2 regions of the Mucilaginibacter ginsenosidivorax genome follow, and region 1 is predicted to be linked to the other one. Evidence: riboswitches for the same ligand, from Rfam matches in the RefSeq annotation. Region 1 holds a riboswitch; the other holds the start of a gene.
The links. A riboswitch is a leader RNA that binds a small molecule or an ion and turns the genes downstream of it on or off. The one in region 1 is predicted to bind cobalamin.
Positions count from the first base shown of each region.

Region 2: another riboswitch for cobalamin. It lies ahead of FSB76_RS29570 (TonB-dependent receptor plug domain-containing protein); the one in region 1 lies ahead of metE (5-methyltetrahydropteroyltriglutamate--homocysteine S-methyltransferase).

Region 1 is NZ_CP042437.1:979,374-995,995, reverse strand. Features, by position in the region: gene FSB76_RS04065 (isochorismatase family protein) at 1-88, shown strand, start outside; gene FSB76_RS04060 (YitT family protein) at 238-1,089, shown strand; gene FSB76_RS04055 (VOC family protein) at 1,138-1,566, shown strand; gene FSB76_RS04050 (SGNH/GDSL hydrolase family protein) at 1,567-2,340, opposite strand; gene FSB76_RS04045 (glycoside hydrolase family 95 protein) at 2,389-4,857, opposite strand; gene FSB76_RS04040 (acyl-CoA thioesterase) at 4,949-5,335, opposite strand; gene FSB76_RS04035 (beta-ketoacyl-ACP synthase III) at 5,560-6,564, opposite strand; gene metE (5-methyltetrahydropteroyltriglutamate--homocysteine S-methyltransferase) at 6,623-8,929, opposite strand; cobalamin riboswitch at 9,098-9,299, opposite strand; gene FSB76_RS04025 (phosphatase PAP2 family protein) at 9,796-10,413, opposite strand; gene FSB76_RS04020 (dioxygenase family protein) at 10,598-11,341, shown strand; gene FSB76_RS04015 (hypothetical protein) at 11,354-11,905, shown strand; gene FSB76_RS04010 (pirin family protein) at 11,868-12,569, shown strand; gene FSB76_RS04005 (Sec-independent protein translocase subunit TatA/TatB) at 12,966-13,121, opposite strand; gene FSB76_RS04000 (aspartate kinase) at 13,262-14,518, opposite strand; gene FSB76_RS03995 (RsiV family protein) at 14,519-15,313, opposite strand; gene FSB76_RS03990 (GNAT family N-acetyltransferase) at 15,588-16,007, opposite strand; gene FSB76_RS03985 (YggS family pyridoxal phosphate-dependent enzyme) at 16,202-16,622, opposite strand, start outside.
Region 2 is NZ_CP042437.1:7,196,694-7,213,315, forward strand. Features, by position in the region: gene FSB76_RS29550 (hybrid sensor histidine kinase/response regulator) at 1-2,362, opposite strand, end outside; gene FSB76_RS29555 (VF530 family protein) at 2,527-2,751, shown strand; gene FSB76_RS29560 (DEAD/DEAH box helicase) at 2,748-4,040, opposite strand; gene FSB76_RS29565 (tRNA pseudouridine synthase A) at 4,135-4,953, opposite strand; cobalamin riboswitch at 5,082-5,278, shown strand; gene FSB76_RS29570 (TonB-dependent receptor plug domain-containing protein) at 5,391-7,418, shown strand; gene FSB76_RS29575 (YncE family protein) at 7,430-8,524, shown strand; gene FSB76_RS29580 (DUF6580 family putative transport protein) at 8,716-9,294, shown strand; gene FSB76_RS29585 (SIR2 family NAD-dependent protein deacylase) at 9,367-10,053, shown strand; gene FSB76_RS29590 (Dph6-related ATP pyrophosphatase) at 10,112-10,825, shown strand; gene FSB76_RS29595 (hypothetical protein) at 11,054-11,302, opposite strand; gene FSB76_RS29600 (DUF3291 domain-containing protein) at 11,306-12,007, opposite strand; gene FSB76_RS29605 (ThuA domain-containing protein) at 12,481-13,194, shown strand; gene FSB76_RS29610 (DUF3667 domain-containing protein) at 13,275-14,312, opposite strand; gene FSB76_RS29615 (nucleoside permease) at 14,363-15,622, opposite strand; gene FSB76_RS29620 (bifunctional nuclease family protein) at 15,858-16,463, opposite strand; gene FSB76_RS29625 (electron transfer flavoprotein subunit alpha/FixB family protein) at 16,488-16,622, opposite strand, start outside.

The sequences.
Region 1 (16,622 bases):
TGCACACGATAGCAGTTTTAAATATATTTTCCCCAGGATTGGCGAAGTAGGTACCACAGATGAGATTATTGCTAAACTGGGTTTATAGGTTTAGCACTTTTTTGAATAGCCGGGATATTTAGGTTCCGGCACGTTAAACTGTTTACATTTTATACCTCAAAACCAACCCGTTCTTAATTATCTGATTTATTAAAACCCGTTTTAGCTCCGGATAAATTATATTTGGGCATGAAGGTAATGAAGATCATCAAAGAATCAATATCTATTGGCTTGGGTATCCTGGCGGCCGGTTTTGGCCTTAAGGGGTTCCTGTTATCCAGCCATTTTATTGATGGAGGGGTAACGGGTGTATCAATGCTGGTTGCAGATATTTCGGCCATACCCATTTCTTTGCTTATTTTTTTAATTAATGTGCCTTTTTTATGGCTCGGTTATAAAAAACTTGGGCTGTGGTTTGCCATAAAAAGCACCATTGCCATTGGCTTGCTGTCGGTAAGCCTGGTAGTAATTAATTTTCCGGATGTAACGCATGATAAGCTGCTTACAGCTGTTTTTGGCGGCGTATTTATAGGTACAGGCAGCGGCCTGGCCATGCGCGGTGGCGCCGTGCTTGACGGTACCGAGATAGCAGCGGTACTCATCAGCAAACGAACTCAATTGCTAAAGGTGAGCGATTTTATTTTGCTGCTTAACGTAGTGATATTTGGGCTTGCTGCCTTTTTGCTGGGCGTTGAGCCGGCTATGTACTCCATATTAACGTATATGGCTGCCGCTAAAATGATCGATTTTATTTTGAACGGTATTGAACAGTATTCGGGTATCACGGTAGTATCTACGCATAGCGAGGCTATTCGCCGGGCAATTACGCTTACGTTGGGCAGGGGTGTTACCATTTACCAGGGTAAAAGCGGGTACGGAAAGGATGGCCACGTAAACGACCCGCGGGATATTATTTTTACCGTTGCCACCCGGCTGGAGATTCCATCGTTAAAACAAACCATCCTGCGGATAGATCCCAAGGCATTTATTGTACAGCAAAGCGTGGATGATACCACCGGGGGATTGTTAAAACGCAAAGGATTACATTAGTTGTGAGTTGTCATTAAAATGGGCGGTTAATTTAGAGTTTAAATAGTTATGGATAAAATAACACCTTTTCACGTTGCTGTGCCGGTTTATGACTTGGACGAGGCCCGCAAATTTTACCGCGAAGTTTTAGGCTGTGGCGAGGGCCGTAGCGATACTAACTGGACAGACTTTAACTTATACGGCCACCAGTTTGTTATTCACCTGAAGCCTAAACCGGTTGATGATGCCAAACATCATTTTAACCCGGTTGATGGCCACGATGTACCCGTACCTCATTTTGGCGTGGTACTGGAATGGGATGACTGGGTTGCGCTGGAGGCGAAACTAAAAAGCCTTAACGTGAAATTTGTAATTGAGCCCTATATCCGTTTTAAAGGCCTGCCGGGCGAGCAGGCCACCATGTTTTTCCTTGATCCGTCCGGAAATGCGTTGGAGTTTAAAGCTTTTAAGGATATAGGGCAGTTGTTTGCGGTTTAACTACCCCGGGAAACCGTAATTCTTTTTTGCTGCTTTAATCCATTCACGGGCTATCAATTCGTGCCCGGCCGGCATGGGGTGCACGCCATCCCATATCCAGAATTCGGCGGGCGCTTTTTTGAGCGCTGCATTAAATATGGTCTGTAACGGTACAAAAACAGCATTGTATTTTTGCGCCAGTTGTTTAGCCACTAATTGTCGTGGTGTTAATTCGTCCTGCCAGCGTTTTAAATCAGCATTTACCTGGCCAACCGGCAAAATAAATGGTTCGCAAATCAACAATTTTATATCGGGGAGCGCGGTTTTAGTTTGATTAAGCAGGGCATCATAATCGTTCCTGAACTGATCAACCGTAGTAGGATTGTTATTGTGGATTACATGGTGTACGTCGTTTACACCAATCAGAATATTCAGGATATCGGGCTTTAAATCTAATGTGTCTTTTTGCCAGCGGGCCTGCAGGTCACGTACGGTATGGCCGCTGATGCCACGGTTTAAAAACATCATTTGCTGGTCGGGATGATCAAACCAAAGCCGGCCCGCTACCAGGTACGGAAAACTTTGGCCCATAATATGGTTCCAGTCTTTATCATATGATCGCCCGCCATCGGTTATTGAATCGCCCTGGAAGAGGATGGTTTTGGCATTGGTGCTATCTTTAAATACCGTTGATAAAGGCGTGGCAAAAACATGGGGTGCAGCAATGGAGCCCAGGGCGGTTAAAGTAACCTTTTTTATAAAATCGCGTCGTTGGTTTGTTTTGTCGTTCGTCATTTCGCTTGTTTGTATTTGTTGGCAGGTTACCCGTTCCTATGAAGTTGATTATATTTTTGAGCCGGTTATTTTATACAACATTCCTTTTTTAGTATTAAAGCCGGTTAAATAACCATTAGCTGTTTTTACCGACCTTGCCTGTACCCCCGTAATTTTTAACGGCGTGGCCGTACGCAATTTGCATATACCGCCGGTTACCGATAAAACTGACGCTGTAACTATCTGCTTGTTTTTCCAGTTCATGGCTATCTGGAAATTGCCGCGAGCTTTTAAGCCCGAAATATTGCCTTCGGCCCAGGCATCCGGAATGGCTGGTAACAGGCTGATCTCGCCCGACTGGCTTTGCACCAGCGTTTCGCACATTCCGGATAATGCCCCAAAGTTGCCATCTATCTGGAATGGCGGATGGGCATCAAACAAATTGGCATATGAACCGCCGCCATTGGCATAATTGGTTTTTGACGATCCGGTGAGCCTTAACAGGTAATGGATCATTTTGTAGGCATGGTTACCATCCAGCAATCGAGCCCAAAAGTTAATTTTCCATGCCAGGCTCCACCCGGTACCGGCATCTCCTCTAAGTTCCAGTGTTTTTTTTGCGGCAGCGGCCAGTTCCGGTGTTTGGATAGGAGAGATCTCATGGCCCGGAAAAACGGTGAATAAATGCGATACGTGCCTGTGATGCGGATCGGTATCTTCCCAATCCTTATACCATTCCTGCAGGTTTCCTTTTTTGCCGATGTGCAGCGGGTATAATTGCTTGCGGTAGGCAATAACCGAATCGCGGAAGGCCTTATCTGTACCTAATTGACCAGCGGCATCTATCACGTTGGTAAACAAATCCCAGATGATGGCCATATCCATGGTAGTGGCTACAGATACGGTACCTTGTTTGCCCTTATCGTCAATAAAGCTATTCTCTGGCGATAGGGAAGGGGCAGTTACCAGGTAACCCTTGTAAGGCACCAAAAAATCCATGCAAAAATGGGTGGCACCTTTCATAAGCGGGTACGCAGTATCCTTAAGATAGGTCTTATCGTTGGTAAACTGGTAATGCCACCATAAATGCTGCGATAACCATGGCGATCCCATTGTCCAGTTGGCCCACATGGGGTCGCCATGACCCAAATCGCCAACCGGGTTTGATAATGCCCATATATCGCTGTTGTGGTGCACGGCCCAACCCCGGGTGTGGTAAAATTCTTTGGCTGTTACGTGGCCAGTCACAGCAGCGTTTTTTATAAAGTTGATAAACGGCAATTGCATTTCCGACAGATTGGCTGCCTCGGCAGGCCAGTAGTTCATTTGCACATTGATATTGGTGGTGTAATTTGAACTCCATGGCGGCCGGATCTCCTTATTCCAGATACCCTGCAAATTAGCCGCCGGACCGCCGGGGCGCGAGCAGGAGATCAGCAAATACCTGCTGAACTGGAAATATAATGTTTCAAATGACGGATCTTTAGCCCCTTCCGAATAGTTAAACAGCCGCTCATCTGTTGGTACCAATGCGTTTGCATCACCGGCAAGAGTGGCAAGATTAAAGGATACCCGGTTAAAATATTTATGGTAATCGGCATAATGATGCGCCAGTAGCGCCGGCCAGCTATATTTTACCGCCTTATCCAGATAATCTTTAGCTAATTTATGCTCATCCTTACCTTCGGCATCCGGGCATTTATCAAAGCCGTTAAAGCTGGTTGCTGCCGATAAAAAAATAGTTACATCGGTTGCGTTCTTCACTGTAATGCCGTTGGCATCGGCACTTACTACACCATCTTTATTAATGGCTTTAACCTGTAATTCATAGCGCATGCCACGGCAACCAGGTTTATCATTAAGGGCAACAGTATCTTTGAAATCAACATAGTTAGGCTGCAGGTGCGCCGGGGCTTGCCCTTTCATTAAAATTTGGTTGTTGGATACAGCAACGTTTTGGTATTTCAACTGGTTGCCGATGCCCAGGGTGAAATTTAATTGCCCGGTTTTACTTGCGGTAAACCTGATAGCGATAACCTGGTCGGGTGCTGAACTGATGATTTGCCTGCTGTACTCTACGCCATCGATTGTGTAACGGGTTGTGGCAATAGCATTACTGATATCCAGGTCGCGGTAGTAAGTCGTGGGGACGGTATCTGTTAACTGTTGGGTGATGGTGAGATTGCCAAGTGGTAAATAGGATTCTGAATAATAGCCCTGCATTTTTTTTGCATACTCGTTGGCCTGGGCATAATCTTCATTTTTTAACAGCGCTTCCCTTGCCAGCAGTAAATTGTCATAAGCATGCGGGTTTACGTTGGTGCGCACGGGGCCGCCGGTCCATAAAGTGGCTTCGTTCAGTTGGATGAGTTCGTGGCCTACACGGCCAAATACCATGGCACCAAGCCGGCCGTTGCCCAAAGGCAGCGCCTCTGTCCAAACCTTTGCAGGTTGTTTATACCAAAGTTTTAAATTTTGCTGGCAAAAGGCCGTGAATGGCGTCAGCGCCATCAATAAGGTTGCTATTTTTTTGTTCATGAAGCCGATGTGCAGATTTATAAGCAACTAAATTATAAAACTTAATTGGCTTTAAATAGGCAATGTTATCAGCGGTATTAACATAAACGTATTAATCTACAACCTTTACAGGGTGTTTATGTTCGTCAATAGCCACAAACGTAAAAGTGCCGGTAATGGCCTTTTCGCGCACAAAAGAGTACATTTCTTCAATAAATATCTCCACTAAAACTTTCATACTGGTGTTGCCAATATGCGATACGGTGCCCACCAGTTCGATAATGGTGCCCGCCGGGATAGGTTTATTAAAATCAATCCTGTCGGATGATACGGTAACCATCCGTTTTCGTGTAAAACGGGTAGCGGTTATAAATGCTACCTCATCCATCATGGCCATAGCCGAACCGCCAAACAGCGTATCGTAATGGTTGGTATTATTAGGAAACACGGTTTTGAAAATCCGCGTTTCGGATGCTTTTATTCTTTCTTCGATGGTCATGGAGAGGTATTTTGATGGCCTATGCCAAATAAAAACGTCATTGGGAGTATTCACATCAGGCAAACCTGAAAAAAAAATTATGAAGTGCAACGAAATATAGTTAAACCCAATGTCCTAAAACTACCGTCATTGCGAGGTACGAAGCAATCCCGAACTATTTGGTACTTAGCATGTCGTGGATTGCTTCGTACCTCGCAATGACGGTAATTTAATATTTTCGGAGCTTACGCTTTCCTCAAGGTACCCCATTTTAACAAGGTTGCACCCCATGAGAAGCCGGCGCCAAATGCGGTAAAAATAACGTTATCGTTGTGTTTAAAGTCGTCTTTAAAATCCCAAAGGCAAAGTGGTATGGTTGCAGCTGTGGTATTACCATACCTGTCAATATTTACCTTAACACGGTCTTCGGATAAACCCAGGTTTTCGCCAACAGCATGGATGATGCGGTAATTGGCCTGGTGTGGTATCAGCCAGTTTACATCATCAATCGTCATATCGTTGCGTTTTAACACCTCGGTACAGGTTTCTGTCATGCCTTTAATGGCTGCCTTAAATACAATCCTGCCTTCCTGGCGAATGTAATGCTGGTTAGCCTCAACAGAATCAACAGTAGCCGGGATTTTTGAACCGCCGCCAGGTACCAGCAGGTATTCGCGGCCATGGCCGTCAGTTTTAAAAACGCTATCCATTAAACCAATATCTTCTGTGGTTGGCTCCAGTAAAACAGCACCGGCGCCATCGCCAAAAAGGATACAGGTATTGCGGTCTTTATAATTAATGATAGCACTGTTTTGATCGGCGCCAATTACAATAACTTTTTTGTACCGGTTGCTTTCTACAAGGCTTGCACCAAGCGTGTAGGCATATAAAAAACCACTGCAGGCAGCATTTACATCGGTAGCCCAGGCATTGCTTAAACCAACTTTATCGCACACGATGCTGGCGGTTGATAAAAGCAGGTGATCGGGGGTTGATGTTGCTATTATAAGGCAATCAATTTCTTCTGCGGAAACACCTGTATTTTCTAACAAATTTTTCACAGCGGCAACGGCCATATCCGAGGTGGCAAGCGTAGGGTCGGTTAAAATTCTTCTTTCCTTAATTCCTGTACGTGATACAATCCAATCGCTGTTTGTGTCAACCATCTTCTCTAAATCACTGTTACTTAATATATTATCCGGAACAAAACCCCCAACCCCTGTAATAACCGCGTTACTTTTTAATCTCATAAAATGCCAAAAATCTGAAAAAACAGGCAAGTATACGCAAATTGCCTGTTTTTACCCGTCAGGATACTATTGTTTCTACAACTAACTGACGAAGATGTTTTGCTGCGGCCACCATATTTATGAGCGCCACCTGGGTTTCGGGCCATTTACGGGTCTTTAATCCACAGTCGGGATTTACCCATAAATTGCCGGCGGGCAACAGTTCAGATGCCTTTTCCAGCAGACTTACCATTTCATCAACCGTGGGTACGCGTGGCGAATGGATATCATAAACACCGGGGCCAATTTCGTTTGGATATTTAAAATCGGCGAAGGCAGCCAATAATTCCATTTGCGAGCGCGAGGTTTCAATTGTTATTACATCAGCGTCCATATCGGCAATGTTGCCAATGATATCGTTAAACTCGCTGTAGCACATGTGCGTGTGGATCTGCGTTTCGTCGCGTACGCCGCTGGCCGAAATACGGAATGCTTTTACCGCCCAGTTCAGGTAATTTTGCCAATCTTTTTTACGCAACGGCAAGCCCTCACGAATAGCAGGCTCATCAATCTGGATCACTTTTATGCCGGCTGCCTCCAGGGCTACAACCTCGTTGCGGATGGCCAAAGCTATCTGGTTGGTAGTTTCGGATCGTGGCTGATCATCCCGCACAAACGACCATTGCAGTATAGTTACAGGGCCGGTTAGCATACCCTTCATCAGCCTATCGGTGTTTTGCTGCGCAAAGCTGCTCCAACGTACCGTCATATCCGCCGGGCGGCTTACATCGCCATAAATAACCGGTGGCTTAACACAGCGGCTGCCGTAGCTTTGCACCCAGCCATTTTTGGTGAACAGGAAGCCGTCTAAACGTTCGCCAAAGTACTCTACCATGTCGTTACGTTCAAATTCACCATGTACCAGTACATCCAGGCCTATCTCTTCCTGCCAGCGGATGGCATCAATAGTGGCTTTTTCTATCTCAGCATCATATTGTTTTTCGGTTAGTTCGCCTTTTTTTAGCCTTGCCCTTAAAGAGCGGATATCATCAGTTTGCGGGAACGATCCTATGGTAGTTGTAGGGTACAGTGGTAATTTAAAGCGTTGCTGCTGAATTTTCTGGCGGGTGATGAATCCGCTTTCGCGCTGTGCATCGGCATCAGTAATGGCCGCCACGCGTTGTTTGATATCCTGCTTATGAATGAGTTTTGAAAGGTTGCGGCTGGTGAGGGCGCGCAGGTTTTCCTGCAGCAGTTCATTATTACCGCCGATGATCTGCGCCAGCTCGTTTATCTCGTTTAGTTTCTGTTTGGCAAAGGCCATCCAGTTTTTTATCTCGGGGATGATGGCAGTTTCCAAGTCCAGGTCGAACGGGGTATGCAGCAGCGAGCAGCTTGGGGCTATCATCACTCTATCGGTACCTAATACAGCAATTGCCTTTTTAATGTGGGTTAACGAGCGTACATAATCGTTTTTCCAGATGTTGCGGCCATCAACAACGCCTAACGATAAACTCAGGCTATCGGGCAATACAGTGAGTACTTTATATAACTGACCGGGCGCACGTACCAAATCAACGTGAATAGCGCTTACCGGCAGTGTTACAGCCAGCTCGGTGTTTTCGTGCAGGCTCTCGAAGTAGGTAGTGAGCAATACTTTAATACCGGGACATTGTTTGTTTATCTCCATATAGGCATAGGCATAGGCCGCTTTTTCCTTGTCAGTAAGGTCAAGCGCCAGGAAGGGCTCATCAAGCTGCACCCAAATAGCCCCATAACTTGCCAGCCGTTTTAATACTTCAATATAAACCGGCACCAGTTTTTTAATCAGGTCTATCTTATCAAAACCGGGTTGTTTTTCTTTACCTAACAAAAGGTAGGTTACCGGGCCAATTAATACCGGTTTTGGTGTGTTGCCGGTGTGTTGTTTGGCCAGTATAAACTCGTCAAAAACCTTTTCGCTAAATAGTTTAAACTGCTGGTTTTGTACAAACTCCGGCACAATGTAGTGATAGTTGGTATCAAACCATTTGGTCATTTCCATGGCTGTAACATCCAGGCCGTCTTTTTGGTAGCCGCGGGCCATTGCAAAATACAGGTCAATTTCGGTATTGGCCTTGTTTTGGGTTAATACCGGGGTGTACCGTTCGGGGATGTTGCCCAGCATAAGCGAGGTATCCAGTACCTGGTCGTAAAAGCTGAAATCGTTACAGGGGATCAGGTCGATACCGGCATCAACCTGGGTTTGCCAGTTTTGCAGGCGAATTTGTCGTGCGGCGGCAAACAAATCGTCGCGGGTAATTTTACCTGCCCAGTACTGTTCACTGGCTTTTTTGAGTTCACGGTGGGCACCTACACGAGGGTACCCGAGATTGTTTTTGAGCATACGCTAAAACGTTTTTGGTTAAACATTAATTTGACTTAATGCTCCTTACGGTTTTCGGTATGCTTTCGGAGTAAAATGGTAATAAAAGGCAAAAGCATAACATACAGGCGTATTACAGCCATGTACATCATTCTTTTTTCTTCGACTACTGCTTCATTGCGCGAAAGCATTGTCTTTTACATAGGGGCAAGTATCCTGGCTTGTAACATTGTTGCCGTCCTTCTCATTCGCGCGGGGGCGAACAATGGACATTGTTAAAGGCAACAACCTTTTCTGTTACTTACAGTTGCGCGACAGCCCGTGATTTACACACGGTTCCTTATTAATCCCTGTGCTTTAAACACCGGGAACCACTCTGCAGAAAAAAAGTAAAGAACTTTATTGGCTGTAAAGATGGGAAAAAATGTGCAGATTTTTGATGTGCAGATTTCAGATGTGCAGGCGATTTTTTGATCTATGACGCATGGCGTTGGCGTCAAAATTGAAAGAAACTAATTCGTGCGAATAAAGTGGCACCCGTAAATCCAATGCGGTAAAAAACAACATAGAAACCGTTTTTTGTGGGTATACAGTACAAATTTACAAGCTTCCTTTTATATTTCAAAACCACTCTTTATTCATGTATAAACAAGTAAAAAAAGATAATTAATTAGAACTTTTCAGCAACAAATACGCTATTTATTGATACAAATAGTGCATTTATTTACACAAAAATAAAATTGAGGTTTTTTGTAAAAAATAAAAAAAACAGCCAGAAAAATCGGGTATCTTAACCTTTAAAACTGCCAGATTCGCTACCGTTTTGTAAGGGGTAAATTAAATACCTTTTTATAAAGCAGGACTAAATTAAAAAATTGCCTAAATCACTACTTTTTCAAAAACAACATCGGCAATGCGCTCGCAGCTCCCAATCCTGCACCGGTAGCTACATCTGTAGGATAATGTACACCCAGGTACATCCTTGAATACGCGGTTGAGCCTGCCCATAAATAAGCCGGGACTATCACATACCACTTGGGGTAAGCGGCCGATAAAGCCGTTGCGGTGGCAAATGATGATGAGCTATGCCCCGACGGAAAAGAGTAGTTTCCGGGACGGTAAACGGGGCTGATATTGATATTCTGGATAAATGGTCGCGGGCGTTTTACCAGCACCTTAATCAGTTGGGTTAATCCGGCAGAGATGGCTGTGCTGCTGGCCACGTATAATGCATTTTGCCGCATCCCTTTATCGTTGCCAATAATACCACCAACCAGCAAACCTGCAGGCACACCAATATTGCCATATTCCAGGTGATTGCTTATAAACAGGAAAAAACCGGTTTGGGCAGGGGTACGGTGCTCCTGTAAATCTATCATGATGGCATCATCAAATCGTGGGGTACGCAACTGGGCAGCGGCGGTGTTAATATGCAGGCATAAAAGCAATTGCCATGGAAGCGCGATGACTAAAAATCTGAAACTTGAATACCCGCGCATTGCCATTTTTGCTTTTATGGATTTGTATTGCCCCAATATAAGGCTATTTACAACGAATTGTTTAGCCGGCTTACCTTTTCATCGACACAAAACTCTCGCTTACCGACACATCATGTGTCACTTTCCTGATACATTTTACTTTTGAATCATTAACCGGCATCACAAAATATAAACTAAAAAGATTAAAATCATGGAACGTAAAAATTTTTTAAAAAGCCTGATGATAGGCGCAGTGTCTACATCTGTATTGGTTGAAGCCTGCAAAAAAGATTCAGTAACAACTACCACCAGCAGTACATCAGGCACCACTTCTTCATCAAGTAGTTCTTCCGGGTCAAGTTCCAGCTCAGGCACCTGCAGCGTTATCGAAACTGAAACCGAGGGGCCTTATCCAACCCATTCACCAGCATCATATGTACGAAGCGATATTACAGGCGACCGTACCGGTTATAAAATGACTGTTAATATCACTGTTAACAACAGCAATAACAGCTGCAATGCCTTATCTGGCGCACTGGTTGATATCTGGCACTGCGATGCCGAAGGTAATTATTCAGAATATGGCGGCAGCGGCACACAATCTACCAATTACACATCGGTACATTTTTTACGTGGCAGGCAAACTACCGATGCTAATGGCCTGGTTTCTTTTACATCCATCTTCCCGGGTTGGTATACCGGCCGTGCCACGCACATTCACGTGCATATATACAATTCGGCAGGCACATCATTAAAAGTTACACAAATAGCTTTTCCTGAAGGAACAGGTACGGCTTTAGCTACTGTGGCAGGCTATAGTAAAGGTATGAGCGGTTATACCTACAACGCTACCGATGGCGTGTTCAGCGATGGTTATACCCTTGAACTGGCTACCATAACCGGCAGCAAAACAGCCGGTTTTGTATTATCTATCAGCATGAGCGTACCTGCTTAACCGTATTATAACATGGATACCCGCGTAATTACACTTTGCTACCGAAAGGTCATCGATATAAACTCAGCCAAACAATGGGATAAAGTGGTGTTTGAGGCATCGTACATGGAATTTAAAATGCAGGCCCAGAACTATAGCCACGGTACCGCTTTTACCAGCTATGCCGACCTGCTAAAACACGTGCCAAACGCGCAAAGGCTTGCCGGTATGGTTACCCCGGCCATAACCGGGTATTTACAGCAATTAGGCGGCATTGTGCCCGATGTGCTTAATAACGTGGGTAAGCGTTTTTTAAAGTTCAATAAATTTCAGTTCGAGATCATCAACTCTGATATCAACGATAAAACCCGGCACCAGGTGGCTGTTAATTTTTATACAGGCACACTGGTTTGGCACGATACCATTGCCGATTTTTTGCTGATAGCCGATTACCGGCCCGAAGCAACCGGCGACGAAGAAGTGCTGAGCAACCTGTTTAAACTGCCGCCATACGTAAACATTCATTCACTCCAAAAATTGCAACAACATGGAAAAGACCTCACCCGGGCAGATTCACCTTGCTGATCAGCGGGTAATTACCGAAAATAATACCTTCAGGCGGTGCAGTACTTTTAATTACGACGGGCATTTTAATGAGCACCGTAAAGCATTTGGCCCGCTGCGGGTGTTTAACGACGAGATTTTGGCTGCCGGTAAATCAATTACCATTCAGGTACAACATGCCTGCTATTTTGTAGCGGTGCCGGTAACCGGCGCCCTGCTTGTTGAGGATGCCGAAGGGAAAAGTACGGTAGTGGATGTAGGCGAGGTATATATTAATTACGCAAACAGCGGCGATGTTTTAACTTTAAATAACCCTTACCCAAACCATTGGGTTAACTTTTTGCAGCTGCAGATAGATGCTGATACAGAAGTGTTTCCGTTTTTTAAGCAAACGTTCAGCTTTGATTTTGAGGGCAGGCAAAATGAATTGATAAGTATTATCCCTACTTTATTCAGGCTGCCTTTTAACCTGCACATTGGCCGGTTTGATGGCCGTGCCGACGCGCTTTATCGCTTGAAAGCACCAGGTTCGTTGTTTTATGCGTTTGTAATTGCCGGCGCCTTTGAGTTACAAGGCCGCCTGATGCACGAACGCGACGGCCTTGCTTTGTGGGGTGTGGAAGAAGCTGATATGGAAGCTTTAAGCAATAGCGCGGTGATGCTGGTTTTGGAGATGGAGGGCTAAAAAGCATTGCGAGGTATAAAATATTCAAAATCTTTCGCCCAACCTCAAGGCCTTATCATGTAACCGCTTCTTTGGATCTTATCAATGATAAAACGGTGTCATTTCGAACGAACCGGGGTGGGAATTGAGCGCCGGAGTGAGGAGAAATCTTCGACGATATGCTATACAACAGTGCTTAGTGAATGCATATCATATAGGATTTCTCTTTCGCGCCCCCCTCTATCTCCCTCAAGCTCTATCGAAATGACAATTTTTTTTTGTTAAAAAGATATGTCCACACCTCGTTTGTTTATGTAGATAGTATATTGCTGTAAAAAGTTTTACCGTGTTTGCAACCAAAAAAGGCGCATCGAGATACCTCATGCGCCTTTTTTGGCTTTCCTTTTTTAAGTTAAATTATTCTTTAATGGCGGCGTCTTTTTCGGTCTTACCGTCATTAAATGCCTTTAAGCCCTGGCCCATGCCGCGCATCAGCTCAGGAATTTTTTTGCCGCCAAACAATAACAATACTGCAATAATGATGAGTATTATTTCGGGTGCTCCTAATCCCATAATTTTAAGTTTTTTTGATGAATGTTTTAATTACTAAACCTTTATTTATCTAAAAGTACCAAAGCCACATATTATACAGTGTATTGTATCGGCGAGGTGGTAATTTGTGCCGATGAATCCACTGCCGATCCCTAAAATACTTACCTCACCACTATTTGTGCCGTATTCCTGCTGATTTGCTCCAGTAGTATTGTCTTTCCGGCGGTTAATTCTTTCAGCGAATTTTCATCGTAATGCCTGGTGGTAATCAGCGTTAATCCGCTATTGTATTTTACTTTAAATTCCTGTTTAAGATTGCGCAGCAGTTTTTCAAAGCGCTCTTCGTAATAATCAAAACAAACCGTAAAACTAAGGGCCGACGTTTGCATTACGTTTACTTTTACCTGGTTTTGGGCAAACAGGCCGAAGATGCCACTCAGATGATCTTCTGAAACAAAGGAATAATCAATAGGCGATATAGAAAGCAATACCTGGTTTTGTTTAAGAATGATAACAGGTTTTTCGAATTTGTTGAAGCCATCTTCTTTAATCACTGTGCCGGGGGCATCGGGATGGGTAAAGGGTTTCACCAGCAGGGGTATTTTGGCGTTTTGTAAAGGTTTTATTGTTTTTGGGTGGATAACGCTGGCGCCGTAATAAGTCATCTCGATGGCTTCGGTATAAGATAGCTCATCAAATTTTACTGTGTCGTCAAAATACTTGGGGTCGGCATTCAGGATGCCGGGAACATCTTTCCAGGTGGTAACCGATTCGGCACCCAGGCAGGAGGCGAAGATGGACGCGGTATAATCTGATCCCTCGCGGCCTAAGGTAGTGGTAAAGTTTTCGGATGTACCACCCAAAAAACCTTGTGTTACCACCGTTCCTTTTTGCAGCATAGCCGGAATATCCTTGCTGATGCTTGCCCGCGTTTTATCCCATTGTACAATGCCTTCCCGGTAGCTGTTATCGGTATGAATATAACCGCGCACATCAAGCCATTGGCTTTTTATGCCGGCTTTGTTCAGGTAAGCAGATACGATGCGGGTTGATACCAATTCGCCAATGGATACTATTTGGTCGTAAATAAAATCGTAGCTATCATGCGGTTCATCTTCAATGGCCCAGTCAATCTCCACAAAAGTATTGGCCACATCGTCAAAAACAGGATCGTTGGCCTCAAACAGCTCGTGCAAAATATCAAAGTGATATTTTTTGATGCTGTCGAAGATCCCGTGCATATCCTCTGTTTGATCTACATAGGCTTTAGTAAGCTTCTCCAGCGCGTTGGTGGTTTTGCCCATGGCCGATACCACTATGAGTAATTGTTGGCCATCGTATTGTTTAACAACATTGGCCAAATTGATAATACCATCGGCATCCTTAACTGATGCCCCTCCGAATTTAAATACAAGCATTTATTTAATAAATTTACCCACAACCGAATTTGGCCGGAGTAATGTTTTAATTTGTGAATAGGGGATAAATAACTCGGTTATCCCGGCAGCGTACGGCTTGATTTCATATTGGTTATAAATGAATTTAAGCCCGATTGGTGTAACTGAGAAATTATCATTCAGTGCGAATTTATTATCCTTGAAAAAATAGTCGCGCGCCAGGGATGCTGTATCGCTTAGTTTTTCATCTTTCCTGAAAATGCGTTCAGCAACAGCTTTTAATTTATCAGCATAACCATCAATAAAAAGATCATTTAAGGTGATGCTTTTATTGGCTTTGGTATTCCAGTTGATAAAATAGGTACCTGATGATCCGTGTGCGCCGCCCTGGTAGGTATAACCACTAACTTCAAGCGTGGTAATGCTGGAATCCTGCATCAATACCTTGGCATAGGCGCTTACAATCCACCCGGGATGCTTTTTTAAATAATCGGCATAAGCCAGTAAAAATTTGGATGTGTTATGCAGGTATTTAATATCGGCATTGCCATTGGTAAAAATGCCCGATAATTTCTGCATAATTGAATCATTAAGCCTTGGTTGCCCATCAAAAACCACGTAACTGGCTTTTACAACCGTATCCTTATGATTTGCAGGTTGTCCTGGAAGCGTTACCGGAAATGTAATGAGGCCATCTGTTGAATAACGAAGCGTATCTTTAAAAACCACCTTATCTTCTTTGGTTTTAACGCTCCATTGGCACGATGCAAATGCAAATCCAACTAAAATAAAACAAAGCTTGCTTAGGGTTTTCATGTTAGATGATGTTTTATATAGCTTAATACACCAATAGTTGGTTTGGTTTTACAAGGACATTTGTTTTTGAACGCTGGCTAAGACTCACCCGGCTACGCTGCGCTGGCCACCCTCTCTTCGGCTTCGCCGGAAAGAGGGGCTTGAAGACGGGGTGTAGTCGGCCATTGGCTGTGTTTATTAACTTTTCAAGCCCCTCTTTCCACCGCAGGTGAAGAGAGGATGACGGGCGTAGCCTCGTCGGGTGAGTCTTCCCCGCCATGCAACGCCGCTCTCGTTAATACCGCTCCAACTGCTCTTTTGACAACGACACATTAAGCCATCCCGCCTCAATACTGGCCTCGTATTTTTTGTAAAAGTTGATGGCCGGTTCGTTCCAATCCAGCACTTGCCAAACCATGCCGCTAAACCCAAGTTCTTTGGCCTCCGCCATTAGCCTTTCAATCAAAAGTTTACCAATTTTTTTGCCGCGCCAGGCTTCAGTAACAATTAAATCTTCCAGGTAAAGGCGGCAGCCTTTCCATGTGGAGTAGCGGATATAATAAAGCGCGAAACCTACTATCAGCCCGTCAACTTCGGCCACATAAGCCTTCCAAACAGGTTTAGCGCCAAAACCGGCGTCAATAAATTCGTTTAAAGTAACGGTTACTTCTTCCGGCGCCCGTTCAAACAGGGCCAGCTCATGTACCAGTTCCATCAGTCGCGGACAGTCTTCAACGGTGGCAACACGCAGGATAGGCCCCCCTGCCCCCTGATGTGGGAGCTTTTGATTAATATTGTTTGTTATTTGTTCGTTTTCCAATTCTGTAAATTCTTTAATTCTGCTAATTCTGATTCAGACAACCTAATCAACCCAATCCAACTTAATCAACCCACTCAACCACTCACCAACTAATTATTCTTCCAATGCTTCACCACCCTGGTGCCAAAAATAGTGCTGCCCAGGCGTACCATGTTGCTGCCTTGTTCAATGGCTATTTTATAATCGGACGACATGCCCATCGATAAAATGTTAAAACTATCATCTTTTCTGAAATAGCTCACTTTTATTCCGTCAAAAAAGGTCTTCAGTTCGTAATATTCTTCTTTTATCTGTTTCTCGTTATCGGTATTGGTGGCAATGCCCATCAGTCCGCGGATGCGGATGTTTTTACAAGCTGCAAATTCATCCGATCGTAGCAGATCTATCGCTTCATCAAAACCCAACCCAAATTTGGTTTCCTCGTCGGCAATATAAATTTGCAGCAGGCAATCAATTACCCTGTCGGCCTTTTGGGCGTGTTTGTTTATCTCCTGCAGCAGCTTTATGCTA
Region 2 (16,622 bases), 1.6 Mb from region 1:
CCGCGGGTAGGTTGGTATAGGTTGCCGTATTTTTGTTACCTACGTAGTTCCACGTTTTATCAAAGCCCACCAATTGATAGGCATATTGTTTTTTGCTGGCCAGCCCAAAATCCAACGATACAAATTCAAGTGAAATTACCGATTGCTTATGGGTTAACGTAATTGATTTTGCCTCCGAAATATCTTCTTTTAAGGGTGAAGGATCGTTGTCGTTTTGAGCTACCGGTACGGTTTTATTGAAAATCTGGAAATCAGTTAATATCAGTGGCGGATCGTATGAAGTTTCACTTATCTTTTCAGGATCAAACATGTTGAAGCCATTAATTCCTCCAAAATAAATGGTGCCGTCTTTACTAATTGCTGCCGAATGCGGTTTAAACTCGTCGGATTGCAGGCCGTCCTCAACGGTGAAATTCCTGAATTGCTTTGTACGGGGATTAAACCTTGAAATTCCATTATTGGTGCTTATCCATAAGTTATTGTTCCTGTCTTCCCTGATGGCATAAGTGTAATCGTTTGGCAGGCCGTCTTTTGCTTTATAATTGCTAAACTGCCTGGTTTGTGTATCAAAGTGCGTTAATCCATTATAAGTACAAATCCAGATGTTACCCAGGTGATCTTCAAATAAATCGAGCGCCGCATTATTACCCGTGCTGTTTTTTAACACATCGTACTTGTATATTTTAAAAGAGTTGGTCTCGGGCTCAAACAAATCAAGGCTGCCATCATTCGTGCCAACCCAAAGGTTTCCTTTCGAATCGGCTAAAAGAGAGTTGATGTTATCGCTGCCTATGCTTGTCGGGTTAGCCGGATCATGCCGGTAATGGATAAAACCATTCGTCTTCGGGTTAAATAAATCCAGGCCCTGGCCCAGTGTGCCACACCAAATTTTATTATCGGGAGTAACAGCAACGGCATAAACATTATTACCGCTTAAACTGGTAGAGTCGTTGGGCTTATTGCGATACGATTTGAATTTGTGGGTTTGTAAATCCATAACGCTCATGCCATCCCCCCAGGTACCTATCCACAAATTATTTTTGTAATCTTCTTTTAATGCTAAAACGTAGTTGCCGCTTATGCTTGTTTTATCGGCGTCATTATAGCGATACGCCTTAAACGTACCTTTTTTAGGATCGAACTGGTTGAGGCCGCCACCATCCGTGCCTATCCAGATGTTTGCTTTTTTATCTTCCAGGATACTTAAAACAAAATTGTTGGATATGCTATTGGCCAGTGAGTTATGATTGTAGTGTTTAAAGTTATCGGTTACCTTTTTATATAAACTGATGCCCGTGGCAAAACCGCTCACCCACATGTTACCTGTGTTATCTTTTAGTACTACATCAACTGAATTGCTGGCGATACTCGTATTATCTACTTCATCCTGTAAATGGTTGCTGAATGTGCCCTTTTCATAATTAAAAATGCTAAGGCCACCGTTTTCGGTGCCAATCCATAAATTTTGGTTGCTATCTTCGGCAATACATTGGATGCTATTATAGGCTAACGAATTGCTGTTGTTGGGGTCGTTTTTGAAATGCCGAAAAGTTACTGTAGCCGGGTCGTAGAGATTTAAACCACCGGAGCCGCAGCCTACCCATAAACGATGGCTGCTGTCTTCAAAAATACTGGTTATCCTATCTGCAGAAATGGTACCGCCGTCGTGTTCGTTGTGTTTAAAAGAGGTGAAGCTTTTGGTTTTTGCATCAAAAAGATTGAGGCCTCCATACGCGGTGCCGATCCAAACATCGCCTTTACTATCTACATAAGTTACCCGGGTATTATCATCGCTTAAACTGGTCGAATCACGCTTGTTGTTGCGGTAATGGATAAATTTGTTTTGATTAACAATATATTGGTCTACACCATCTTTCAAGGTGGCAATCCATAAATTGCCGCTTTTATCCAAAGCAATATTTACGGTAAAGTTGCTGGCCAGGGTATTTGGAATTTTATCGTTATGCAGAAAACGGGTAAAACGGTTTTTATTCCGGTCGAATTTATTAAGCCCTCCGCTGGTGGCTATCCATAAACTGCCGTCTTTATCTTCGGCAATGTGGTTTATGTAGTTGTTGCTAATGCTGGTTTTATCGTTAACATCATTCCTGAAAACTTTAAATTTATTGCCATCGTACCGGTTTAGGCCGTCGCGGGTGCCAACCCAGATAAAGCCCTGCTTACCCTGGATCATGGTGTTGATGTTAAGCTCAGAAAGATTTTCCTTACTGCCTATGTGCTGAAAGTGCATAGGATGCTCCTGGGCCAAAACCTCAAATGAACATGCTATAAGAATGAATACCAGGTAATACTTTAAGCCCCTTATCGACATCAGAAAAACATAAGATTTTGGCGTACGCACAGATTCCTAATTTAAAACTTATTACGGGATTGTTTACAATTATTTGATGAATAGTTAAACGGCGTCGAGGCCAAATTAGTTATGCCAATATTAACAACCAATTACAGGTAATACACCGCATTTTACTTAAAACAAGCTAAAGCATATTTTTTAACTTTGCCCGTATGGACGAAAAAAGCAAAGACCCGCTGCACGGTAAAACGTTAGAAATGATTTTGAACGAATTGGTTGCCCGTTTTGGCTGGCCGGAGTTAGGCTACCAGATAAGAATTAATTGTTTTTTGGATAATCCGAGCATATCATCCAGCCTGAAGTTTTTACGCAAAACGCCATGGGCACGTAAAAAGGTAGAGGATATGTACATCCGCTACTTTGCCAAAAAAAATTAGTGCTTGCGCTTATTGTTCATTTTTGCTTTTTGGCCCGAGCTAAAGTTATAAGTTTTTGAATTGGCAGCTTTTTTTTCATGAAAAGCCGCGCCAACTATAGGTCCATCTGGGTTTGCTTTAGGTTCTTTTTTTGCTTTTACCTCTTTTTCAATAATAAGCTCTTCCGGTAATTCGGCAAGGGCTATTTTTTTACCGGTAGCTTGCTCAATCTTTTTAACCTGGCTAAGCTCCAGGTCGGTGGCAAAAGTAAGTGCCATTGTCTCGTTCCCGCTTTCAGGGTGATGGTTTGTCACACGATCAATAAACAATTCCTTTTCTGCCGGTAAGTCAAAATGGATGATAAATGGTATATCGACCAGGCTAAAGCTTTCTTCCTGTTCGTTGGATACTAATAACACTCTTGCTTTTTCATCAGCTTTAAACGCGTCTATCGATTTAAAACCCGGGCTGTCAAAAAACTGGGGGTTTAAATAAGCCACTGCGGTACGTAAACGCGTTTGCAAGCTTTTATAAACTTTATCGGCAGTTGCACGTGTATTTACAAAAACTACGGTTTTGGTAAATAGTTCTTCATCGTACATAAATAAATTGAGCAGGTTTAATTTAGTGCCGAAGTTGGGTACGTTATATAAAAATTGCGGATGTGTTTCTAAAGGTTGTTCTGCCAGGGCTTCTACCTCTACAATAGCGGGATCCTTCATAAAAGGATCAAGCATTTTTTGCAGTTTGCTATGCATTACTTCGGTAAATACCAGTTTCTGACTTTTGCCAATGCTATTTGCCAGTTCGACAACAGGTAGTTGCAAGCCTCTTTTTATCATTTCATCGGCATCATCAACCACAAACATATCAACCTTGTTAAGGTTAAGGGCAAGCTTCAGGTAAATGGCGCGTGCCCTGTCGGGAGTGGCCACTACAATATCGGCACCGTCGGCCAATGCGTCCATCTGGGCTTCAATACCTGGCGCCACGTAAAGGCCCACAATTTTGATGGATTTATTTTTGTTCAGGCGGTCAAATTGTTCAATCACGCCAAATACATCCTCTTTATCGGGTACAAGCACCAACACACGCGGAACGCCTTCGGGCGCGTAATTAAAGCGGTTTAACACACCAAGCACATAGGTGGTAGTTTTACCGCTACCTTCGTAACCAATGGCGATGAGATCCTGGCCGCCTACAATTCTTGAGAGGGTTTTTAATTGCAGTTCTTTAGGGTTTGTAAAACCAGCTTCATTTACCGACCGAACCAGCTGTTTTTTCAGCTTCAATTTTTCAAACCACACCATCTGAGAACTTTATTAAGTATTTAAGAGGGCGAATTTACCTAAATTTCCTTGAAAAGAGTCAAGAATCAAGAGTTAAGAGTCAAGACCGGAGTAGTTATTGATGTGATAGTGGTTGCCAAACCACACTTTCATCCTTTTGGAGCAGGCCTGTAAACGTTGGTTTGGCGGGAATGTCAAGGTAAGGATAGGTTACTTTTGACAGGTACAATCCCTGGGGATATGCCGGGATAATAATTTGGGGCGTATGTTTGCTGATGAGATGACTTTCAAATTCATCAACGCTCATTTCGCCGCGGCCAATCTCCAATAGGCGACCAATAATGATCCGGATCATTTTGCTTAAAAACCGGTTAGCCGATATGTTGAACCGGAGCCTGTCGCCATTAGTGCTAACTGCCAGGCTTGCCGAGCTTACGTTGCAAATGGTATGGTCAATCCTGTCGGGCATTTTACAAAAGGCACGGTAGTCGTTATAAAGAGGGAGTAACGCCGCCGCCTTTTTCATTTCATCAATGTGGAGGTTGGTTTCGGGATATAATGCGCTAAAAGCACTTAAAAAAGGGTCTTTATAGGTATGAATAAAATAATCATATGAGCGTTGCACGGCATCAAACCGCGCGTGGGGCAGTCCCTGCATTGGGATGATGTCAAATACCGCGATATCATCTGGCAGTATTTTATTGAGGCGAAAAAGGAGGTCGAAATCCCATTCCGTTACTACATCGATATGGAAAAAAAATTGGCTGGCATGCACCTGCGCATCGGTACGGCCACAGCCGTTAACAGTTATCGGCGTTTTTAAAATTTGGCTTAAAGCGGTTTCAAAAACAGCTTGTACACTTACAACACCGGCATGTTTTTGCCAGCCGCTATACTGTGTGCCGTGATAACCGATATGAAAAAAATAGCGCATGATTTTGGCTCCAAAAATCCACAAAAATTATGGTAATGCCATACAAAAACGAACAGGGATGACTGAACGGACGACTTTACACCAACACGGATAGCTTTTAGCCACTTGCGTATCTGCCGTACATAACCTACCTTTACAGCGCTTTAGGTTCCTTTATAGCATATCATAAAGGATTAAAAGGGAATACGGTGTAAATCCGGAACTGTCCCGCAGCTGTAAGCTCCATAACCATAGTTCATTCTATCAAAGTCACTTGCGCTCTGGCGCAGGGAAGACAGAACGAAAGGGGAGTAAGTCAGAAGACCTGCCAGAGCGATAATGCGATTCATAGCTTTCGGGGATTGAAGCTTGGATGTGAATGCTCTTGTTTATTGGCGTATTTTCATTTCAAACTACTCTGTTTCCGTGTGTGCTGTCAACGCTTTGCGTACAACAACATGAAAAAAAACTTACTTTGTTTTCATAAGCATTTACCCGCACCGGTTTTAGCGGCAGCGGTTTTTTTGCTGCAGGTTGTTGTTACTGATAATGTATATGCTCAAACAGACACCGCAAAAAAAATTAAAGAGGTTACGGTTTCTTCGTCTGCTATCCCCAAAATTCAAACCATTACACCAACACAGCAGGTTTCGGCCGGCGATTTTGAACGTTACAGCGCATTTAACGTTGCCGATGCCATCCGTAATTTTGCCGGTGTTATACTTAAGGATTACGGTGGTGTTGGAGGCTTAAAAACGGTCTCGGTTCGCGGTCTGAGTGCTAATCACACCGCTGTTTTATATGATGGCGTACAAATTAACGATGCCGAAAATGGCCAGGTTGACCTAAGTAAGCTAAACCTGAACAACGTACAGGAAATTTCACTTTACATTGGCCAGCCCCCCGGTATTTGTATGCCTGCGCGTTCGTTTGCGTCATCAAGTGTACTGGCCATAAAAACGGTAAAACCCAACCTCAGCATGGATAAACCTTACCAGTTAACTGCGGGTGTTAAGGCGGGTTCTTTTGGCTTAGTAAACCCATATCTTCAATGGCAACAACGTGTTAATAATAACTGGTCGTTTATCGTAAATGGTTATACCGAGCATGCTAACGGCCGGTATAGCTATAAAACCAGTGCCGTTGGGGCCGACTCTGTCCATACACGTAGCAATGACGATATCGGCGCTCAACAGGTTGATGGCGCTTTATACTGGGCCAAAACCGATAGTAACAAATTTAATTTACACATAAACTATTATCATGCCGAACGGGGCATTCCGGGCGCCGTTGTACTTTACAATCCTGCCGTATCGGCAACACGGCTTTGGAACCAGGACTTTTTTTTGCAGAGTGGCTATGAACGTCAATGGCGCAATTCTTTACATGTGTTAATAAACGCCAAGGTTTCAAAAAACTATCTCCGTTACCTCGATCCTGATTATTTTAACAACGAGGGACGTTTAGACCAGCGCTTTACGCAGCATGAATATTATGCTTCGGCGGCTTTGGCTTACCATCTGACAACTGCATGGGAGGTATCTTACGCTGCCGATCTGTCGGTCAATAACCTTGATGCAAACCTGGCCAATTTCAGTTATCCAACCAGGCTCACCTTGTTAAATGTATTGGCCAGTAACCTGCGCATCGGTAAATTCCAGTTGCAGGGAAGTTTGCTGAATACCCATATTACCGAAACCGTAAAAAACGGCACAGCGGCCCCGGCTAAGAATGTTTATTCGCCCACGGTTGAGGCTACCTTTCAGCCCTTAAAAGCCTCAAATTTTCAGATACGGGCCTTTTATAAATATATTTTCCGCAACCCTACGTTTGATGAACTTTATTACAGTGCCATTGGGAACCCAACGTTAAAACCGGAGTATACCAAACAGTTTGATCTGGGCGCCACGTATGGAAAGGCATTAAATGGCTTTTTTAATTACATCACCTTAACAGCCGATGCCTATTATAATCATGTGGATAATAAGATTGTATTTATCCCGAAGGACGCCTTTAACCGGTCGATCCAGAATTTCGGGAAGGTTGATATTAAGGGATTGGATGTAGGCTTAAAAACGCAGGCTAAACCTGCCGAAGGCTGGAAGGCATCATTGGCTGTAAATTATTCGTACCAGCAGGCACTAAATGTAACCGACCCTACATCTTCGGTATACCTTAACCAGTTGCCTTATACGCCTAAAAACACAGTTTCGCTCAACGCAGGTGTTGACCGTGGCCATTTAGGGGTTTATTATAACCAGGTAATTTCATCTTCACGATATTATACTAATGATAACCTGGCATCCGATTACCTGGCCGGGTACGCCATAAGCGATGCATCTGTTGTTTATCACTTTTTATTAAAACAGAAAGCTGTTGTTGCATCGGCAGAGGTTAACAATCTTTTTGCAAAAAGCTACGCCGTTGTGCAAAGCTATCCTATGCCTGGCCGGTCTGTCAGGTTTTCCATTCAAATAACTATCTAACAATCAATATTATGAAACAAACCAAACTCAATTATTTATTTATTGCTTCAACGATGATAGCCCTGCTGTCGTCATGCCATAAAGACAAGATCGTTCCGACAACCGATACCCCAACAGCCGAAAGGGCTGGTTTATACATTCTTAACCAGGGTGGTTTTGGCAGCAATAACAGCAGTCTGACTTTTTACAACTACACAACTAAATTACTTACTGCCGATTTTTACAGCAGTGTTAACGGCAGCCCGTTGGGCGATACCGGAAATGACGCCCAGATATACGGCTCAAAAATGTACATAGTTGTTAATGTATCGAGCGTAGTTGATGTTGTGAACGCTAAAACCGGCAAACTGATTAAACAGGACAGTATTGTAAATACCACATTAAAAAATAAAGCGCGTGCCCGCCAACCAAGAAGCATAGCCTTTTACAAAAGCAATGCTTTTATTACCTCATATGACGGCACAGTGGCGGTAATGGATACAGCTACGTTAACCATTAGCAAGTACATTACTGTTGGCCGCAATCCCGAGCAATTAGTGGTATCTAACGGGAAATTGTACGTGGCTAATTCAGGTGGTTTATCATCAACCGGCGTTTTTGACAACACGGTTTCGGTAATAGACCTGGGTACTTTAACCGAAACTAAAAAGATAACAGTGACCGCAAATCCGGTGAGTATGGCCACTGATGCCTACAATAATGTTTATGTAGTATCATTGGGCGATTATAATAAAATTGCCGGTGGTTTAACCATTATCGACAGTAAAACTGATGTGGTAAAAACGGCTCCTGTAATTTCGGTAGGCTACATTATTCCAATCACGGTATCCGGCGATTTTGTTTACTATTTAACAGCCGATAATAAAGTTGCCGTTTACAATGCCAAAACACAAACCGCGGTACAAGCCAACTTTATTACCGATGGTACCGTAATAACTACACCGTACACTATAGCTGCCGACCCAACAACAGGCGAGGTATTTGTTACCGATGCCAAAGATTATGCATCAAACGGAACTTTGTTTGCTTTTGACAAAACGGGTAAAAAAGAATATGCTATAACCACGGGCATCAATCCGGGTAAGGTAATTCTTGTTAACAAGTAAGGGGAGAGATTCAAGAATCAAGAATCAGGAATCAAGATGAAAAAAGTAACCGGTTATTGGAACCGAATTTCGATTAATGATCAGCATTAAAAGTAGCTATTTCATTTGTCTTGATTCTTGACTCTTGATTCTGTTTCCAAGCTATTTTTATTTGTACTTATAATGAGTAATTTTACAGCATAAATAAAACCATGAATAAAAAAGATACCATAAGCCGTAACATTATCCTTGTTTTAATGATCATTGTTGCCGCAGCATTCAGGCTTTTAGCTTTTAAATATAAAGAGCTGAGCAACTTTAACCCGGTTGGGGCAATAGCTTTATTTGGGGGCGTTTACTTTGTTGATAAATGGAAGGGTTATGTAATGGTGTTGCTTACGCTTTTATGTACAGATGTGGTGATTAATTATCTTTATACCTCAAAGTTTTCGATAATGTACGATGGTATTATTGGTGTTTATTTGAGCTATGCCATTATGGTGCTGGCTGGTACGCTAATTAAAAAGGTAAATTTTGTTAATGTACTATTGGCATCCATCGGTGTTGTACTTATCCACTGGTTAATTACCGACATGCCCTGGTTTTATACCGAACTGAAACTTTACCCTAATACTCTGGCGGGCTACGGTAAATCGCTGGCGGCAGCGGTGCCATTCGAGAAGAATATGGTATATGGTAACCTGGTGTTTGGCTTGTTGCTATTTGGCGGGTTTGAGCTGGCTAAAACCAGGTACGCTTTTTTACGCACACAAAAACAATTGGCACTTTAATTTAAATTGATAAAATTGAAAAGCGATCTGCCATTATGCAGGTCGCTTTTTTTATGAACTAATATTTACTTTATGAAAAAGTTGGTAGTATTAACAGGAGCAGGAATAAGCGCTGAGAGCGGTTTAAAGACCTTCAGAGACAGCGATGGCCTTTGGGAAGGTTACAATATAGAAGATGTGGCAACACCCGAAGCGTGGCAGCGTAACCCGGCCCTTGTACAGCAGTTTTATAACGAGCGACGTAAAAATGTGATGGATGCAAAGCCTAATGCTGCACACTACGCCCTGGCCAAGCTGGAAGCGAAATACGACGTAACCATTATTACCCAAAATATAGATGACCTGCATGAAAGGGCAGGATCAACCAATGTGGTGCACCTGCACGGCATCATCACCCGTTCGCAATCAAGTGTTAACCCTGAACTTACTTACCCCATTGAGGGGTGGGAGATTGGGATGGACGAAGTATGCGAGTTAGGATCGCCGTTGCGCGCCCATGTTGTTTGGTTTGGCGAGGCTGTGCCCATGATTGAAACGGCGGCAAGGATTTGTGGCCGTGCGGAAATATTTATGCTGATTGGCTCCTCATTGGCTGTATACCCCGCCGCCGGATTGATTGGCTATGTAAACCGCGATGTGCCCCGGTATGTTATCGATCCTAAAATACCCGATATCAATGTGCGCGGCCCGGTTATCAAAATCCAGGAAAAAGCGACAGTAGGGGTAGTGGCCTTAGTGGATGAATTGTTGAAGGAGTAATAAAAGGAATCTGTTCTACCAATCACTAATTCACTAAATCAATAATTCACTAATTAAAATGAAGTGTATTTTTAACTGGAGCGGCGGTAAAGACAGCGCACTGGCTTTGTACCATTGCCTGCAAAATCCGGATCTTGACATCAGGTACCTGGTAACAACTGTTAATGATGCCGCCGACAGGATCTCGATGCATGGCGTACGCACGGAACTATTGATAAAACAGGCCGAAAGTATCGGTATACCATTATACCAGATCCGGCTGCCCGAGATGCCGGGTATGAAGGAGTATGACGAAGTGATGCATTATCACCTGGCCCATTTCAAAAGCGAGGGCATTACGCATTCTATTTTTGGCGACATCTTTTTGCAGGATTTGAAAGACTACCGGGATGCAAGGCTGAGCGAAGTTGGTCTTACCGGTATTTACCCATTATGGAAACGAGACACCAGCGAACTGATCGACGAATTTTTAAGCCTTGGATTTGGAACGGTAATAGCCTGCACCCAGGCACGTCTCGAGCGTATAGTAGGGAAGGAGATAGGCCCTGAATTAATTGACGCCTTGCCAGATGATGTAGACGTTTGCGGAGAGAACGGTGAGTTTCACACCTTCACTTTTAAGGGGCCTATCTTTTCAAACCCCATTAACTATAAAACCGGGATTAAAATATTCAAGGAATACCAGGCCCCAAAAAACACCGACGATTCCTGCGTTACAAGCCCGGACCGAAAGCCAGCCGGTTTTTGGTATTGCGACCTTATTTTGGCTTGACCTCCCATTTATTTGGCTAACGTAGCCACAAAATAAAATTATTTGAGTAGGTATAAATTGCAAATAATCAAGAACTTATTGTTATTTTATTAAATTTTTAGTTTAGTATATGTAACCGTTTATGCTATCAACCTGGCGAATTTTGATGATTTCTCCAAATAAAATTCTGTTCATTAATATTCGATATTTTAAAATCCTGTAAATCAATTACTAATCCTGTAAATCCTGTTAGTAATTGTACCGATAGTATGCATCTTTAAAATCAGTGCGCATCTCTGTAAACCGGGCGCCAACTTTGGTTAAAAACTCTTCATCAAGCAATTCAAAAACGCTGTTAACGCCATCGGTTAAATCCATTTCAGCAACTTTAAAACTTTGCTCCAGGGTGCCCTGCTCTATCTTAACAATAAACTTTTGGTTCATGTTCATGATAGTAACTTTAAAATCGGGGTGCGGTAGTTCGGCAATAATTCTCATATTTTAATTTTTCAATAAGTCATTTAAAGGGTCTTTGCCATCAAGCGCGCCAAAGCTGGTAACTATCCGGAAGCGGGCAAATAGTTCTTCGCTGTACCAGTTCTCACTGCGGGTAAGTTTTATTACCTCGGCGTGCTCCCGACTTTTGTAGGCAAAGTTTTTTACGTCATCGATGCTTTTCCATACAGAAAATGTTGCCTGCCGGTAAACTGGCGCTTCGCCAACGCCAAACGATGTAACGTAACCTGGGGCCGATGTCATTAACGCGGCCACCTCATCTACATGGCTCCAGAAATTTTTAAGCCTGCTTATGCGGATGGTGGCACGGGTTAATACCGCCACGGGCCCGGTATAATTTGTGGCTTCGGGATTGCCAAAGGGCTCTTTGCCGCTCCACTTACCATGGCTTTGCAGGGGCTGGCATAGTACGGTGTAGCCCTCATTACCAAAAATTTTCCACCAGCCGGATACAAAAGACTGGTTATAAAACTGGTCAAAATCTTCGCGACTTTCCCAGCAGGCCAGTAAGCCCCATTGCCGCCAGTCGGGCTGTAAATCAAAAGTTCCGTTTTTACCAGAGCCAAGCAGCTTGTAAAATGTGCAGCCTTTTTGCAACAGCAGCGGCAGCCGGTGGATAGCCATGGCGAGTAATGCGAATGGTATAAACAGCTTGCGGTAACGTATTATGGTTAAGCTAACATACATGTACCTGCTAAATAAAAGATTTAATGTGATATAGTTGGAATTTACATTCAGGAAGCAGAATTTTTACATAAAAGTGTCAGGGCAACCGCCTCTGAATAAATAGGGGCGATAAGCTATTATCATTAGCTAAACCGATACTTACGTTTGTCGACTGATCCTGAGCAAAAAAATCCAGACTGCTTCGGCGTCTTTTTGGCCAGGATCAGGTGCAAATATCAGGATGCACTCAAATTGCGTGATACATAAAATTAGTGTTAACCATGATTTATTTTAAAGTGTTAGTTATTAATAATTTATAAATAAAAAACCTGAAATGTGTTAAGTTATGTTAACCCAGATTATATGCATTTTGCCCGATAAAGCTGCAGCCGATGATTTCCGGTTTTCAAAACTAAACCTTGCGACGTGAAACATTAATACTAAATTGCATTACGGAATTAAATTCCCAAACTAACCTTTTTGAGACATAAATTATGAAAAAATTAATTATCATTTGCCTGCTAACGGGCTTGGCTATCATTGATGCAGCCGCCAAAACCAAAGTGCTTGTATTTTGTAAAACAGCCGGGTTTCATCACAATTCAATAGCGGTAGGTGTACCGGCAATTATGAAGCTGGGGGCCGAAAATGGTTTTGCTGTGGATAGCACCACCAACGCCGAAAAGTTTACCACAGCCAATTTAAAGCAATATGCTGCTGTAATATTTTTAAGTACTACGGGTGATGTATTGAACGATGCGCAGCAAACAGCTTTTGAACAATATATTAAAGCCGGTGGCGGCTTTGTTGGCGTGCATGCTGCTACTGATACCGAATATGACTGGGCCTGGTACGGCAAGCTGGTTGGGGCTTATTTTAAAAGTCACCCTAAACAACAGGAAGCTGTTTTACATGTGGTCGACCGTGATTTTATCGCCACCAAGCACTTGCCCGAAGATTGGAAACGCTGGGACGAATGGTATAACTACAAATGGATAGCCGACGACCTGCATGTACTGATAAAAATAGATGAGAAAAGCTATACAGGCGGCGAAAACGGTGATAACCACCCTATGGCCTGGTACCACAGCTTTGATGGCGGCCGTGCCTTTTACACCGAGTTGGGACATACCGACGAGTCATACGCTGATCCGTTATACCTGAAGCATTTGTTGGGTGGTATTCAGTATGCAATAGGGAAGAAGTAAAAAATCGTTTGAATCAGAATTTACAGAATTTAAGAATATTCAGAATTGATTCTGATAAATCCTGTAAATTCTGATCCTGATTATAATGTTGTAACCGCGGTAATGGTAGCCAGGATGGTTAGACAAATGGCAAATACCAGGAAGTAGCTCACCGACACCCCAATCATCTTTGTAATTGTCCTTAACCTGCTTCTACCGTAAACAACACGTAGGGAGCGGTACATATACCAGAGGATAAAAAACAGGGCTGCTACATCCATTATAACAATAAGATCGATAAGCTTATGCGGGATAAGCAACTGTATCAACATAAGAAATGCCAGGAACAAGAATACGAAGCAGTGGAGATGGAACGAATAGATGAGGTACTCCACATAAAACTTTTTGTTTTTGGAGAACGCGATCTTAAGTATCAACGCAAATAGTGGCAGTAGTAAAAACATCATCTTAGGCACATTATGCTTAATGCCCTCATTAATCTCTTCATTTGCAGATTTGCCCTCTTTTGCCCACTCAAATTGTTTCTTCTCTAAATACCTGCTTATCACACCGTCCCTTTTATCTGCCGGTAATTGTCGCTGGGTAGCAAGGTATTGTTCATAAGTTTTAATGGAATCCTTTTTATTAGCGGCTTTAATGTCCCGCTTAATGCTATCGGCCTTAAAATCGACATTTTTTTTTATCGCCTTCTTTTGATCTGCGCTGAGGAAAATACTGTTATCAATCCCATTTTTAACGGATATCTTCATGTTATCCGCCGCTTGCTCTGATTTTGCCTTATCATTGCTTAGGGTCACGATATCTGCCGTATTGCTTTTAAACAACAGTACAAAATACACCAGGCTAATAAATATATACATTTTAACAGGATGCAGATATTGCGTCCTGCGACCGGCCAGATACTCGGTTGTAAGCTTCCCTGGCTTAAAAAGCAGCGGCTGTAACGTATGAAAAAACTGATGGTCGAAATGGAAATAATCGCTGACGGCATGATTCATCATATGGCCAAAGCTTTCCTTTACCTGAAGGTTCTCCTGCCCGCAGTTTGAGCAAAATTTACCCTGCAAAATTGCCCCGCAGTTTAGGCAGTCGTTTTCCTCGCGGTAGTGCTTTTTCATTTGTAAACGGGCTACAGTTTGTTCAGTAATCAAAAAAATGCAATATTTTCTTAAGCGTGTTTAATGGCGTGCTTCAATGCAGCATTATGCCTGTATCTAAATGCAAAGGGAAATATAATAGCAATAACCAGGGCATAACCGGCAAAGCTAAGCCAGATGCCATGCCAGTCTTTACTTTGATCGGCATGTGTGAAAAATTTGTCTATCACAATGCCGCTTATACGGCTGCCAAAAAAGGCGCCAAAACCATTTACCATCATCATAAATAAACCCTGCGCGCTTCCGCGTATTTCTGGTGCTGCCTGGGTTTCTACAAATAATGATCCCGATATATTAAAGAAATCAAAGGCCATACCGTATACTATACATGATAAAACGATCATCCATAGGCCTCCGGCAGGATCGCCAAAGGCAAATAAACCAAACCGTAACACCCAGGCCAGCATACTAAAAAGCATTACATATTTAATGCCGAACTTACGCAGGAAGAAGGGGATAGCCAGGATAAACAATGTTTCGGAGATTTGCGATATCGACATAATAATGGCCGGATACTTAACCGCTATCGAATCTTTGTAAACAGGGACTTTGGCGAAATCATGAATAAAGGTATCGCCATAAGCGTTGGTAAGCTGCAATGCTGCGCCCAACAACATGGAGAAGGCGAAGAAGATGACAAACTTAGGATCTTTAAACAACGCAAACGCATTTAACCCCAACGAACTTGCAAATGATTTTTTCTCGGTTTTAGCCGACAGTGGCGGGCATTTGGGCAACGTAAATGAATACAAACCTAATATTAACGCCACTGCACCGGCTATATAAAATTGATTGGCCGAAATTTCGCTGTGCGTTAAACTAACTGTCCACAATGCTGCAATAAAACCAATGGTACCCCAAATCCTGATAGGGGGGAAATCTTTGACAACATCGATATTATTACTTTTTAATGCAGAATATGATACAGTAATGGACAGTGATAACGTGGGCATGTAAAACATCATGTTCAGCAAAATCACCCAAAAAAAAGTTGAAGGGTTAGTAACAAGCGGCAAGCTGAATAGGGTTAGTGCCCCAAGGATATGCATTATGCCGTATAGCTTCTCTGCATTAATAAACCTGTCTGATATAATGCCGGTAATAGCAGGCATAAAGATAGATGAAATGCCCATCGTCGAAAAAATAGCACCGAATTGTGCTCCCGACCAGTGTTTGTTTTGAAACCAATATGCGCCGATAGTAAGCAACCAAGCCCCCCACACAAAAAATTGCATAAAATTCATTAGTATTAAGCGGAACTTAATATTCATATGGTACGGGTTTTAATAATGATAATCAGTGTTAAATTAAAAACGGGAAAGTAACGAAATAAACGCAAATCAAAAAGCTAAGGGAGGTAGAATTTAGCAAAATGATCCTAAATGTTATGCTTTGTTACCAAGTTTACAAAAGAGGGCTTTATTTGATAGGTATGGATAATATAATTTGAGAATTTCGGGATAGGTTTATTTACTAAATCCGAAATCGAAATTCTCAAATCCGAAATCAGGAGGCTTTACGTTTATTCAACTCATCGCGTATTTTAGCGGCCTTTTCGTATGATTCTTCGGCAAGGGCCTCCTGCAATTTTGTTTTCAGCTCGTCAACACTTAACGAAGCAAAGCCACTGCCTACTGTTGAGGTATTAACCGTTTTTTCTTCCTGTGTCTCGTTGATATTTTCAAGGTAAACAAAGTCGTTGCCTTCAATTACAATTCCGGCTGTCGACAGTATAAATTCGTAGGTGAAAATTGGGCAATCAAACCTGACCGCTATAGCTATAGCATCAGATGTACGGGCATCAATTTCAACCGAGCGTTTACCATCGCTGCAAATTAACTTGGAATAAAAAATACCATCAACCAGGTTGTATATGATAATCTCCTGCACCTCTATCTGGTAGGCCTCCGCAAAACTTTTAAAAAGATCATGCGTAAGCGGGCGGCTTGGCGTCATTTTTTCTATTTCAATCGCAATAGCCTGTGCCTCAAAACTACCTATGATAATAGGCAGCCTGCGCCTGCCGCTAACTTCGCCCAAAACTAAAGCATAAGCGCCGGATTGTGTTTGGCTGTATGACAAGCCTACAATATCCAGCTTAATTTTTTTCATGTTATTACCCATCGCACCTTATATTTATGCTGAAGCTTTATATTCTTTTACTGTCGCTATTAATTGGGGCACCACTTCAAAGGCATCGCCAACTATGCCGTAATCTGCCACTTTAAAAAACGGCGCTTCCGGATCTTTATTGATAACCACTATTACCTT